One region of the Xanthomonas hydrangeae genome, then DNA from elsewhere that is predicted to be linked to it. Evidence: predicted binding sites of a transcription regulator. Region 1 holds the regulator's gene; the other holds the start of a gene.

Region 1 (7,163 bases):
GGAGATGTCGGTGACCTCGGCCTTGGTCGAGAAGCCCGGCATGAAGATCAGATGCAGACACTCGTCGGTGCTCAGACGGGCAGCGGCTTCGGCGTCGATCAGGCCCTTGTTGCGCGCGATTTCGCGCAGCCGCTCGGGGTCGATGCCGGCGCCGTCGTCCTGGATCTCGATGCTGACGTAGTCGCCTTCCTGCTGCGCAGACAGCCGCACATGACCGCTGCGCGGTTTGCCGGTGGCTTCGCGCAGGGCAGGGGACTCGATGCCGTGGTCGATCGCGTTGCGCACCAGATGCACCAGCGGATCGGCCAGGGCTTCGACCAGATTACGGTCCAGTTCCGTCTCGGCGCCGATCAGTTCCAGCTCCACTTCCTTGGACAAGGTGCGCGCGACGTCGCGGGCCACCTTGGGGAAGCGCGAGAACACCTTGCTGACCGGCTGCATGCGGGTGCGCATGACTGCGGTCTGCAGGCGCGCGGTGGCGATATCCAGCACGCTGACCGCGCGATCGAGTTCTTCGTCGCGCAGGCGGGTGCGCAGGGTCTTCAAGCGATTGCGCGAGAGCACCAGTTCGCCGATCAGGTTGACGATGGCGTCCAGGCGCTTGGTATCAACGCGCACGGTCTGTTCGGCTTCGGCACCTTTTGCGGCTGCTTTGGGCGCGGCTTTGGCGCCGGGCGCCGGTGCGTGGCCGTCGTCGTGCGCGGCGTTAGCCACCGCAGCCAATGCGGCCTTGGGTGCGGCCTTGACCGCCGGCGGGCCGCTCTTGGCATCGAACTGCGCGATCAGCGAGGCCGGTGCGTGCGGCACGGTTTCGCCCGAGCCCATCGCATCGAGCATCGCCTGCAGATAATCCAGCGACTGCTGCGCGGCATCGAAGTGATGCGCCTGCAGCACCGCCTGGCCGGAGCGCGCCATGCCGAGGGTTTCTTCAGCGGCGTGGCACAGCTCGACCATGGGCTTGATCGCCAGAAAGCCGGCGCCGCCCTTGAGCGTGTGGAAACCGCGAAACACCGCGTTGAGCTGGTCGGCTTCGTCCGGTGCCTGTTCCAGCGCGACCAGCTGTTCGCCGAGGCGATCCAGGATTTCCTGGGCCTCGACGATGAAATCGGCAGCAATATCGTCTGGAACAGCACTCATGGTTACAACCCCAATCCGGACAGCAGGTCGTCGGCGTCGTCCTGCGACACCGCGTGACGGTCCAGGCCCTTGACTGCAGGACCGGCAAGACCGCCGTCGTCTTTCTTCGGCTCGGTGCTCTTGGGCGGCAGGCCGAGTGCGCCGAAGCCTTCGTGCACGCGCCGCACGATGCCGGCCACGCGACGGATGATCTGCCCGCTCAGGTCCTGGTAGCTCTGCGCCAGCGACAGTTCGGTCAGGTTGTGGCGCATCTTGTCCATCAGCGCGCCCTGGTCCTGATTCAGACCGCCGTCGCGCAGCTGGTTGGCCAGCTCACGGCATTCTTCGACCAGGTCCAGCGTGCGATGGCTGGCCTTTTCGGTCATTTCCACCACGTGGTCCAGGCGCGAACACGCATCGTCCAGCTCGCCGGCTTCTTCGGGCACGGTGGGCAGTTCGCCCAGCGCCTGACCGAGTTCGCGTGCGAGCCGGCTCAGGCCCTGCATCATCGGACGGGTGCGCAAGGCGGCGAGGTGGTCGACCTCGCGCTTCCAGGCGGCTTCGTCGCCGCTTTCCAGTGCATCGAGCGCGCCTTGCAGGCGGTCGATCAAGGCAGCGCGTTCGGCATTGGTTTCCACGGTGGCGTTCATCAGGCGGTCGCCGCCAGACGTTCGAACACCTTGCCCAGCTTTTCTTCCAGCGTCTGCGCGGTGAACGGCTTGATGATGTAGCCGTTCACGCCGCACTGGGCCGCTTCGATGATCTGCTCGCGCTTGGCTTCGGCGGTCACCATCATCACCGGCAGGTGCTTGAGCTTGGCGTCGGCGCGGATGTTGCGCAGCAGGTCGATACCGGTCATGCCGGGCATGTTCCAGTCGGTGACCACGAAATCGAACGGGCCGGCCCGCAACGCAGCCAATGCGCTGTTGCCGTCTTCGGCCTCTGCGGTATTGGTGAAGCCAAGATCGCCCAACAGATTCTTGACGATACGTCGCATCGTCGAGAAGTCGTCCACGATCAAAATCCGCATGTTCTTGTTCACATCAAGCTCCTAACACGAAAAAATACGCGAAAAAATTAGTCGTCAATTTCGACACCGGCATCGGCCAGTTCGAAGACCTTGAGGCGGCCGCGCAGACGCACCACGGCCTGGCCGTGGATCTGGCAGACGCGCGATTCGCTGACGCCGAGCACGGCGCCGATTTCCTTCAGGTTCAATTCCTGTTCGTAGTACAGCGACAGCACCAGCTGCTCGCGCTCGGGCAACTGGCCGATGGCCTTGCCCAGCTCGCGGCCGAACTCGCCACGCTCCATCATCTGCTGTGGGTTGGGCCCACCCTTGGCGGTGGTGTCCAGCTCGCCGTGATCTTCGATCCGCGACTCCAGGCTCAGCACCTGGCCGCGCGCGGCGTCTTCCATCAGACGCAGGTAATCGGGCAGCGGCATTTCCATCGCGGCGGCCACTTCGGTGGCGGCGGCGGCGCGGCCGGTGTTCTGTTCGATCTTGCGTACTGCAGCAGCAGCGTCGCGGGCACGGCGGTGTACCGAGCGCGGCACCCAGTCGCCACGGCGGATCTCGTCGATCATCGAGCCGCGGATACGGATCGAGGCATAGGTTTCGAACGAGGCGCCCTGGTCGGAGTCGTAACTGCGCGAGGCTTCGATCAGGCCGATCATGCCGGCCTGGATCAGGTCGTCCACTTCCACGCTCGCCGGCAGGCGCGCGGCCAGATGGTGGGCGATGCGGCGCACCAGGTCGGCGTGCTGGGTGACGATGTCGTTGGCGTTGTTGCGTTGCACTGCACGGTACTGCGCTGTGGCCGTCGTTGCGGTAGCGGTAGCGGTACTCATGCGGCGACTCCCCGTTGGATGATGCGTTCGACAAAGAACTCGACGTTGCCGCGCGGCACCGTGGGTGCCTGCCAGCGCGAGGTACGCCGCGCGATTTCTGCGATGGCCAGCGCCGACGGACTGGCGGGGTAGGCCTTGATGACGGGTTGCTGACGCTGTACCGACAAGCGCAACCAGTCGTCCTGCGGCACATGGCCGAGGTAGTTCAGCGACACGTCGCCGAGGAATTTCTCGCAGACCCGCGACAGCTTGTCGTACAGCAGGCGGCCTTCGTTGGGGTCGCGCACCATGTTGGCGATGATCTGCAGACGGTCCACGCCGCGTTCGCGCGAGAGCACCTTGATCAGCGCGTAGGCGTCGGTGATCGAGGCCGGCTCGTCGCAGACCACCACCACGGTGTCCTGGGCGGCCTGGCAAAAGGTCAGCACGCTGTCGGTGATGCCGGCGGCGGTGTCGATGACCATCACGTCCAGGTCGCGTTCCAGTTCGGAGAACACGTTGACCAGGCCGATGTGCTGGGCCGGGGCCAGTTCGGCCATGTGGCGGCGACCGGAGGCGGCAGGAACCACCAGCACGCCACCCGGGCCTTCGATGATCACTTCGTCCAGCGTGCAGCGGCCGGCGATCAGGTCAGCCAGGGTGTACTTGGGCGACAGGCCCAAGACCACATCCAGGTTGGCCAGGCCAAGGTCGGCGTCGAGCAGCAGGGTGCGCTTGCCCATCTCGGCGAGGGCCACGGCCAGGTTGGCGGAAATGTTGGTTTTCCCCACGCCGCCCTTGCCACCGGTCACGGCAATGGTGCGCACCGGGCCCAAGGGCTCGGGACGGGTCGCCGTCAGGGGGAAGGCGTTGGTCAGCTTGGCGTATTCACGCGACTGCATGGTTGTGCTCCGGAGTACAGGGCTTATCGGCAGCGCGCCGCAAATCTTCAAGGCGAAGAACGAGACTGGCGGCATTGGCGCGGTGCAGGTCGTCAGGGACCCGCTGTCCGTCAGTCACCCAGGTGATGGGCATTTGGTGGTCGACCACCACCGACAAGGCGCTGCCGAAGCGGCCGGTCTCGTCGAGTTTGGTCAGCACCACGCCTTGGGGTTTGGCGTGGGCGAAGCGGCGTACGACCTCGTCGAGGTCGGAAAAATGGGCGTTGGCCGGCAGCACCAGCAGCGAGGTGACCTGGTGCGCGGCGCGCAGCCAGTTCAGCTGCGCGGCCAGGGCGCGGTCGCGCTGGCCCATGCCGGCGGTGTCGATCAGCACCAGCTTGTAGTCGCGCAGGCGCTCGAGCAGTTCCAGCAGGCTCTCGGCGCTGTCGGCCTCGTGCACCGCGATGCCGAGCTGACGGCCGTAGCTGTGCAGCTGCTCGCGGCCACCGACGCGCTGGGTGTCGGTGGTGACCAGGGCCACGTCGCGCGGGGCGTGCTGGGCGGCGAAGCGCTGGGCGAGCTTGGCGATGGTGGTGGTCTTGCCGGCACCGGTCGGGCCGACCAGGGCGATCACGCCGCCGCGTTCCAGCGGGTCGATCGGAGCCACCGGCAGACGCTTGGACAGCAGGCCCAGCATCAGCCCGCGGCCGCGGTGCAATTCGGTATCGGCCGGGATCTGCAGGGCCACATCGCGGATCAGACCGGCGTCGAAGCCGTAGTCGTCCATCAGCTCCAGGGCCTGCGCACGCACCGGGGAGCCACGCAGGCGCTCGTCGGTGAGGCGGTTCATTTCGCGCTCGATCATCTGGCGCATCAGCGCCAGCTCACCGCGCAGCTGCTTGAGTTCTTCGTCGTTCTGCGGCACCGGGGCGGCGGCGACCGGCACCGCGGCCAGGGCGACCGGGGCGGCGACCAGCGGCGGCAATGCGGCCGGCGGCAGGATCTGCGGCAGCGCGTCGTCCATGTCGAAGCCGTCGTCGTCCTGCTCGTCGTCGTCCTGCCCGTAAGCGGCGTGGGTGGCGAGCGCGGCGGCCATGATCGGCGTGCGTGCCTGCACCGGGGCAGCGTGCACCTGAGCCTGTACCGGTGCGGTGGTCAGGAAGTCGGCGAACAGCTGTTCCGGCACTGCCGACAGCGCATGTTCCTGGCGCGGTGCGGCGGTAACCGCAACGGCGTGGGCCAATGCTTGAGCGGCGGCAGACGGGGCGGCGGCAGTCCGCACCGGTGCGGCGGCCGGCGCCGAGCGCGGCACGTTGACCGGCTGGCGCAGCGCCATCGCGGCGATCATGTCGTCTGCGGCGCTGGCAACACGCTGACGCTGGCTGCTGCCGGTGTCGCCGGCCGGCTTCAGCGGGGCGTGGAACGGCGCGGCCGGCCTGGCCGGGGCCTGCTGGACCGACGCATGCTGGGCAGGTGCTTGTTCGATCTGTGCCGCCGCAGCGGCCGGAGTCTCGGAGCGCGCGGTTTCCAGAGCGCGCTGCACGAGTTCTTCGTCGTAGTTGCTGGCAGCGACGATCTCGATGCCTTCGGCGGTACGGCGGTTGGACAGGATCACTGCGTCCGGGCCGTGTTCTTCACGCACCATGCGGAATGCGGTGCGCATGTCCGGGGCAACGAAGCGTTTGATCTTCATGGCAAGTGCCTCCAGGAACGGGACCCGCCGGACGCCGGACGGGTGCGCGATGAATGTGGGTGTGTTGCCAGCGTCATGAGTTGCCTGTCCCGTTCGGTTGTTCCAAGTGCTGCTGCTCGCCCTGCAGCGATCAAGCTGACTGCGGTCTCGCCAGAGCTAATGCACGCGGCGTGCCAAAACGCGGTGCCAGGGTTCCGGCGCGGGGATCTGCAGGGTCAGGACAGGATGGAGCTGTGCGATCGGCCCGGCTGCAAGATTCCAAGTCACTGGTTTGATTGACTTTTCTCTAGGGGCGCAATGCGTTGGCATCCACTGTGCGGGTGGATGCGCTGGCGGGTGGGAGGTCGAGCCTGGAGCGCCTGGAAAGCCTCAAAACGGCTGGCGTCGTGCAATCGATTGGAGGTTTGGACGAGTGGCGGCTTTCCGACGCGGTGGTCGGTCGCCTGTCTGCAGCGAGAGGGCCGGGCGCGGGTGGGTTCGTAGGAGCGCCCTTGGGCGCGAGGGGCCGTCCCGGTAAAGCCCTCGCGCCCAGGTGCGCTCCTACAGGTGTCGGCGACCTTGCCTGGTCCGCAGCATGTCGTCGGATTGTCCGGCGTGTTGTAGGAGCGCCCTTGGGCGCGACGGGCCGTCCCGGTAGAGCCCGTCGCGCCCAAGGGCGCTCCTACGAGGTGCGTCAGCCTCAGCTGATCGTGCCGACCAGCTTCAGGCGCTTGTCTTCCGGTACTTCGCTGTACGCCAGTACCGACAGGGTCGGCACGCTGTGGCGGACCAGGCGGGCCAGCGCGGCGCGGACCTGGCCGGGTACCAGTACCACCGCCGGTTCGTTGCGGGCTTCCTGCTTGCCGACGCAATCGGCCAGGCTCTGGTGCAAGCGCTCGGCCAGGCCGGGTTCCAGCGCCACGCCGTTGCCGTGGGTGGATTCCTGCAGCACGCGCTCCAGCTGCGGAGCCAGCGTGTAGACCGGCAGCTCGGCCGACATGCCGGCTATCTCCTGCACGATGAAACGGCCCAGCGAGGTGCGTACCGCGGCGGTGAGGGTGGTGGGGTCCTGGCTGTGCGGGGCGTGTTCGACCAGCGCTTCGACGATCTTGCGCAGCTGGCGTACCGGGATGCGTTCGATCAGCAGGTTCTGCAGCACCCGCACCACCACCGACAGCGGCAGCGCCTTCGGGGTGAGGTCCTCGACCATCTTCGGCGCGGTCTTGGCCAGGGTCGCCAGAAGCTGCTGTACTTCCTCGTGGCCGAGCAGTTCCGGGGCGTGTTCGCGGATCAGGTGCGACAGATGGGTAGCGACCACGGTGGCCGGGTCGACGACCGTGTAGCCCATCGATTCGGCGTAGGCGCGTTGATGCGGCTGGATCCAGGTGGCGTCCAGGCCGAACGCCGGGTCCTTGCCGGGAATGCCGTCGAGCTGGCCGAGTGCGCCGCCCGGGTCCAGTGCCAGTTCGCGATCGGGATAGATTTCCGCAGTGGCCACCGGTACGCCGTGTACCAACAAGCGGTAGGCGTTGGCCGACAGCTCCAGGTTGTCGCGGATATGCACCGGCGGCACCAGAAAGCCGATGTCCTGGGTGAGCTTGCGGCGCACGCCCTTGATGCGCGCCATCAATTCGCCGCCCTGGTTCTTGTCCACCAGCGGGATC
Region 2 (7,163 bases), 2.2 Mb from region 1:
GGGGTGTGGCGCAATCGCCAGGATGATCCGTTGGGCTCGGACACACAGGCCGGTGCGCCCGCATTCGATACCAGTTACGCCGACACCCGCCGTTGGGTTCGCGAAGAACTCGTGGACTACATCGTGCCGCAGATCTACTGGCCGCTGGCGCGCCAGGCAGTGCGCTACGACACCATCGCACGCTGGTGGGCGGACACCGTGCGCGGTCGGCGCGTGCAACTCTATATCGGCATGGCGTTGTACAAGGTCGGCACTGCCAACGCGCTGGAGCCGGATTGGACAGTGGACGGCGGTGTGCCCGAGATCGCCCGCCAGCTGGACGTGAATGCATCGCTGCCTGAGGTTGGCGGCTGCATGTTGTTTCGCCACGGATTTCTCGCTGCGGCCCAGACGCAGCAGGTGGTGGACTATCTCAGGCTGCGTTGGCAGAGCCCTTGAAGCAACTGGCAAGACGCCTGCCCAGCCAATGAGGCGACGGAGGGCGCTGACTCTGCTTGCCCCACACGCAGGCGTCGGGTCCGGCGCGGGGACGCACCTGTCGGTACGTGCCGCTAATCCGCGCTGATCACCCGGTTCTTGCCGGCCGACTTGGCGTCGTACATGGCGCGGTCGGCGCGGCGGATCACATCGTCCTGGGATTCGTCGAGATGGCGCAATGCCACGCCGCCGCTGAAGCTGATGAACACGCGCACGTCGTCGTGCAGCAACGAGCGTTGCGCCAGCGCGCGCTGCAGGCGGATCACCGCTGCGCTGGCTTCGAAGATGGTGGAGTCTGGCAACAGCAGCACGAATTCCTCGCCGCCGAAGCGGGCGATGGCGTCGGTGGTGCGCAGCACGGCTTTGGCCACATCGACGGTGTGGCGCAGCGCGGCGTCGCCGCCGGCATGGCCGTGGGTCTCGTTGAGGCGACGGAAGTCGTCCAGGTCCAGCATCGCCACGCATAGCGGCTGCCCGCTGCGCTGGGTGCGAGCGGCTTCGCGCTGGAACAGTTCTTCGAAACCGCGCCGGTTGAGCGCGCCGGTGAGCTGGTCTTCGCGCACCAGGCCGGCAACGTCCTTGAGTTCCTGTTCGAGCGAGGCGATGCGCTGTTCGGAATCTTCGACCTGGCGGCGGGCCGCCAGCAGTTCGTCGCGTGCGGCCAGTGCCTGCGCCTGCACCCCGGCGGTGTCCTGCAGCAGGTCCTGCAACAGGCGATTGAGGTCGGGAATGCCGCGTGCGTCGCCGATCGCCTGCGAATAACCGGCAACGCGATCATGGTATTCGCCGGTGCTGGTGGCCATGCCGTCGAGCCGGTCGACGAAGGACACCATCATTTCGCGCATGGCGGTCTTGGAGTCGGCGATGCCTTGCTTGAGCAGGCCTTGCTTGTAGATGACCTCGCGCAGGGTGCCGCGTGCCTGTTCGATCGAGCCGACGTCCAGCGGGCCGGAAATCAGTTGCCGCACCACCGAGATCTGGCCCTGCAGCCAGCTGCGGTCGTCGAGCAGTTCACCCACGTTCTCCAGCAACAGGTCGAACAGGCCGAGCAACAGGTTCTGTTGCTCGCTGGCATCCTCGGCGCGCAGGCCGATCTGGTGGCTCAGCTCGCGCAGCCGTTGTTCCAGCGTGATCAGCTCATGCCCCGGGCGCCAATGGCGCAGCGCCGAGGCCAGCGTCTGCGCCTCTTCGGCCAGCTCCGGGCTGCGTTGCAGCAGCGTGGCCAGCGCATTGCCCAAGGCATGACGCAGCAGATCGCGCAGTTGCTCGGCTTCGGTGCGGCCTTCGGCCAGCGAGTCGCCGGTATCGACGGTGCGGATGTACTTGTCGATCAACTGGCGCAGGCCGCGGCCATAGCCGGGCCAGTCGCCGGCCGCGTAGGCCGCGCTCAGCCGCACGCCCATGTCGCCGAGTTCGCCGTGCAGGCTGGCGATGCCTTCGGCAAACGACAGCAACAAGGCCTCCGGATGTGACGCATGCGAGAACAGGCGTATCAGCAAGGCAGTGGCGGCGGCAGGATCGTGCGCGCCGGATTTGGTCTTGGCCGGCACCAGTTGATGCGCCGCCAGGCCTTGCCCACCGCGCTCGCCGTTCAGCACTGCCGGCAAGGCCGCAGCCGGGTGCGCGCTGTCCGCCCCGCCCCAGGGCAACAGGCGGCGCAGCCCGCCACGCGGGCGGCTTGGAAGTTCAGGCTGGTCTGCCATGCGCCAGGGTCTCAAAGTCGTAGTGCTATCGCTCGTTATCGGCGCGCAGGCGGGTGGCTTAAGCGGGCCAGACAGGAGTCCGTATGACCAGCATGCGCGCATCGGACAGGCAGGGGGCGCACCAGGGCCGCGCGTGTGCGCATGAACAAGTCATACAAGTGACGGCGGGCGCCGCCGAAGGATCCCGCCTGCGCTGCATTGCAGTGTTGGTGCATCGATGGAGGCACGTCATCGCCCTGCAATATGCGGCTTATGCCTGCGTGCATGCGCAACCATGCGCAACGGAATGTCGGTTGTCGCAGAAAAGTCAGCACGTATTCACGCATTTTTTATTTGGTCGGGGTGTAGATTCATCACCAAGGACAACGTGGAGTACGCGCGTCATCCCCGCTCCTCATTCGCAGCAGGTCGCCTGGCCGTAGTGGCAGACGATGGTTTCCGCTTCGCTGTTTTTCCGTCTCCACCCACTTTACGACGGACGTTTAGATGGTTGCCATGATGCCGCTGCACGCTACTACCGCACGCTTAGAGCGAAGCACGATGATCCCTACTCTGAAGAAGAGCGGGCGACCGCGCGATGCACGCGGGCGTTTCATCCGGCACCACGAGCGCCTGCCGGTCTCGTTGGCCGACACGCGTGGTGCGCTGTTCGTGGTGTCGGAGATGGCGGACTTCATCAAGGCCGGCGGTCTGGGCGATGTGGCCGCGGCGCTGCCACGCGCGCTGCGCCACCGTTACGACGTGCGGGTGTTGATCCCCGGCTACCGCGCGGTGCTGGCGCGCGCCGGCAAGGTGGAGATCGTCGGCCGGGTGTTGGCGCATGCTGCGCTGCCGGCCTGCGACATCGGCCGCATCGTGCAGTCCGATGGCCTGCCGATCTACATCCTGTTGTCCAAGGAACTGTTCGAACGCGACGGCTCACCGTATGTGAGCACCAGTGGTTCGGAGTTCGAAGACAACGCGATCCGCTTCGCTACCTTGTCGCATGCTGCCGCGCAGATTGCCGCAGGCCATGCCGGATTGGGCTGGAAGCCGCGCCTGCTGCATTTGAACGACTGGCCGTGCGCATTGGCGGCGGCCTATGTGCGTTGGTCCGGCGGCACCACGCCCTGCCTGCTGACCATCCATAACCTGGCCTATCAGGGTCTGGTGCCGTATTCGATGGCGGCCGCGCTGGGTATCCCCGCCGAGCGGGTGGCCGAGCTGGAGTTCTACGGGCAGATGTCGTTCCTGCGCGGCGGCATCGTGCATGCCGACCACGTCAACACCGTCAGCGTCAGCTATGCCCAGCAGATCACCGGCCCGGCACAGGGCTGCGGGCTGGATCGCCTGCTGGCCGGCCGCGCGGCCAAGGGCGCGCTCACCGGTATCGTCAACGGCATCGACGCCAGCTGGGATCCGCGTACCGACGCACATCTGGACGCGCATTTCAGCGTCAATCATTGGCAGGGCCGTCAGGCCAACGCCGCGCAGGTGCGCAAGGCGTTCGGGCTGCGCGAAAGCACCGGCCCGTTGTTTGCGGTGGTCTCGCGGCTGGTGCACCAGAAAGGCCTGGACCTGATCTGCGAGGTCGCCCCGCAGATCGTGGCGGCCGGCGGCCAGATCGCAGTGATCGGCGGCGGCGAGCCCGAGATCGAGCAACAGGTTGCCGAGCTGACCCGGCGTTATCCCGGCCAGGTCGGTGCCTTCATCGGTTTCGAAGAGGGCCTGGCGCGGCGCATGTTCGCCGGTGCCGACTTCCTGCTGATGCCCTCGCGCTTCGAGCCCTGCGGGCTGAGCCAGATGTACGCGCAGCGCTTTGGCTGCCTGCCGATCGCGCACGCCACCGGCGGCCTGATCGACACGGTGGATGACGGTGTCACCGGCTTCCTGTTCCAGCAGGCCAGCGTGGAGGCCTTGCGCCGCTGCCTGGAGCGCGCCTTCCGCACTTTCCGCCTGCCCAGCCTGCTGTCGGCGATGCGCCGTGCGGCGATGCTGCGCCCCAGCGGTTGGGATGTGGCGGGCAAGAAGTACCTCTCCCTCTACGAACGCACCGCCGCCACTGCGCCCGCGCTTGCGACGGTGTCATGAGCGAACGGTTGGGCGTGCAGGGGCAGGAAACGGAAGCAGCGGCGGTGAGCATGGAAGAGGCGTCCGAAGTCATGCGGTGCGTGCAGGCGCTGGCCGATGGATTGCCCGCCGATGCCTTCGCGGTACTTGGCCCGCAGACACAGGCCGACGGCGGCCGCCTGGTGCGCGTGCTGGCGCCCGGCGCCGAGGCGATGGGGTTGATCGATCCGCGCGGCAAGTTGTTGGCACGCATGCAGCCCGGCGCGATCGAGGGTGTGTTCGAAGGCGTGTTGGCGGTGGAGGGCCCTTATCGGTTGCGCATCGTCTGGCCGGATGTAGTGCAGGAGATCGAAGACCCGTACGCCTTTGCCGCCACGCTGGATGAGTCCGTACTGCTGCAGATTGCCGCAGGCGATGGCCTGGCGCTACGCAGCGCCCTGGGCGCGCAGCATCTGCATTGCAACGACGTGCCGGGCGTGCGTTTTGCCGTGTGGGCACCGCACGCGCAACGCGTGGCAGTGGTCGGCGACTTCAATGGCTGGGACCTGCGGCGGCATCCGATGCGCCAGCGGATCGGCGGCTTCTGGGAGCTGTTCCTGCCGCGCGTGGAAGCCGGTACCCGCTACAAGTACGCCATCACTGCCGCCGACGGCCGCGTGCTGCTCAAGGCCGACCCGGTGGCGCGTCAAAGCGAATTGCCGCCTGCCACGGCCTCGGTGGTACCGGGCGCCGCGGCGTTCGCGTGGACCGATGCTGCCTGGATCGCTTCGCGCGATGCGAGTGCGGCGCCGGCGCCACTGTCGATCTACGAAGTGCACGCCGCCTCCTGGCGCCGCGATGGGCATGACCAGCCGCTGGATTGGCCGGCACTTGCCGCACAACTGATTCCGTATGTGCAGCAGCTCGGCTTCACCCATATCGAGCTGCTGCCGATCACCGAGCATCCGTTCGGTGGCTCGTGGGGCTATCAACCGCTGGGCCTGTACGCGCCGACCGCGCGGCATGGCAGCCCGGACGGGTTTGCCCAATTCGTCGACGCCTGCCATCGCGCCGGCATCGGCGTGATCCTGGACTGGGTCAGCGCGCACTTCCCGGATGATGCGCACGGCCTGGCGCAATTCGATGGCGCGGCCCTGTACGAACATGCCGACCCGCGCGAAGGCATGCATCGCGACTGGAATACGCTGATCTACAACTACGGCCGGCCGGAAGTGACCGCCTACTTGCTGGGCAGCGCGCTGGAGTGGATCGACCATTATCACCTCGACGGTCTGCGCGTGGATGCGGTGGCCTCGATGCTGTACCGCGACTATGGCCGTGCCGAAGGCGAGTGGGTGCCCAACGCGCATGGCGGGCGCGAGAATCTGGAGGCCGTCGCTTTCCTGCGCCAGCTCAACAGCGAGATCGCCGCGCGCTTTCCCGGGGTGCTGACGATCGCCGAAGAGTCCACCGCATGGCCGGGCGTGACTGCGCCGATCGGTGAGGGCGGCCTGGGCTTTACGCACAAATGGAACATGGGCTGGATGCACGACACGCTGAGCTATATGCAGCGCGATCCGGCCGAGCGCGCGCAGCACCACAGCCAGCTGACCTTCGGCCTGGTCTACGCGTTCTCCGAACGCTTCGTGCTGCCGCTCTCGCATGACGAAGTGGTGCATGGCACCGGTGGTCTGCTCGGGCAAATGCCGGGCGACGACTGGCGGCGCTTCGCCAATCTGCGCGCCTATCTGGCGCTGATGTGGGCGCATCCGGGCGACAAACTGCTGTTCATGGGTGCCGAATTCGGCCAGTGGCGCGACTGGAATCACGACCAATCGCTGGACTGGCATCTGCTCGATGGCGCCCCGCATCGCGGCGTGCAGCAATTGGTGGGCGATCTCAACGCGGCCTTGCGTCGCGTGCCGGCGTTGTATCGCGGCACCCATCGCGCCGACGGCTTCGACTGGAGCGTGGCCGACGATGCGCGCAACAGCGTGCTGGCCTTCATCCGCCACGATCCCGATGGCGGCCCACCGCTGCTGGCGGTGAGCAACCTCACCCCGCAACCGCTTCACGACTATCGCGTCGGCGTGCCGCGTGCCGGCGGCTGGCGCGAAATCCTCAACACCGACAGTGCCCATTACGGCGGCAGCAATCTCGGCAACAGCGGTCGCCTGGCGACCGAGCCGGTGGGCATGCACGGGCATGCACAACGCCTGCGCCTGACCCTACCGCCGCTGGCCACGATCTATCTGCAAGCGGAGAAATAACGATGAACGAGCGCAACGACACCCTGCCGGCATGGGGCGCATGGCCAGCGGGTGAGGGACAGGTGCGCTTTGCGCTCTGGGCACCGGATGCCAAGGGCGTGGATGTGGTCTTCGACGACGGCATGCGTCGCGCGCTGCAAGCCGGGCAGGATGGGTTTTTCACTGCGCTGATCGACTGCGCCGCCGATGCGCGGTATCGCTACAGCATCGATGGCGGCGAGCCGGTGCCGGACCCGGCCTCGCGCTGGCAGCCCGAGGGCGTACACGGCCCCAGCGCCGTGCAGCGCAGCGATGGCTACGCCTGGCAGAACATCCAGTGGCAGGGACGGCCGTGGGACGAAGCGGTGATCTACGAACTGCACGTCGGCACATGCGGCGGCTATGCCGGTGTGCAGGCGCAATTGCCGCAGCTGGCGGCAATGGGCATCACCGCGATCGAGCTGATGCCGTTGAGCGCGTTTCCGGGTGCGCACAATTGGGGCTACGACGGCGTGCTGCCGTACGCACCGGTGGAAGCCTATGGCACGCCTGACGAATTGAAGGCGCTAATCGATGCCGCGCACGGGCATGGCCTGATGGTGTTGCTGGATGTGGTCTACAACCACTTCGGCCCGGACGGCAATTATCTGCACAGCTACGCCGCCCCGTTCTTCAATGAAGACAAGCCCACCCCGTGGGGCGCGGC

The links. The regulator FliA, encoded in region 1, starts transcription of late flagellar genes. The targets are predictions, from matches to a motif close to TAAAGTTTNNCNNNCNNNGGCCGATAA.
Region 2: NYR97_RS05835 (GGDEF domain-containing protein) is a predicted target of FliA. The motif match lies at 2,216-2,242, and genes of this name have one in related genera.

The regions. Positions count from the first base shown of each region.
Region 1 is NZ_CP103836.1:4,508,205-4,515,367, forward strand. Features, by position in the region: gene NYR97_RS19010 (chemotaxis protein CheA) at 1-1,137, opposite strand, end outside; gene NYR97_RS19015 (protein phosphatase CheZ) at 1,140-1,766, opposite strand; gene cheY (chemotaxis response regulator CheY) at 1,766-2,158, opposite strand; gene NYR97_RS19025 (RNA polymerase sigma factor FliA) at 2,194-2,967, opposite strand; gene NYR97_RS19030 (MinD/ParA family protein) at 2,964-3,848, opposite strand; gene flhF (flagellar biosynthesis GTPase FlhF) at 3,835-5,520, opposite strand; gene flhA (flagellar biosynthesis protein FlhA) at 6,200-7,163, opposite strand, start outside.
Region 2 is NZ_CP103836.1:1,440,254-1,447,416, reverse strand. Features, by position in the region: gene NYR97_RS05840 (glycoside hydrolase family 10-like protein) at 1-438, shown strand, start outside; gene NYR97_RS05835 (GGDEF domain-containing protein) at 552-2,180, opposite strand; gene glgA (glycogen synthase GlgA) at 2,667-4,250, shown strand; gene NYR97_RS05825 (1,4-alpha-glucan branching enzyme) at 4,247-6,478, shown strand; gene treZ (malto-oligosyltrehalose trehalohydrolase) at 6,481-7,163, shown strand, end outside.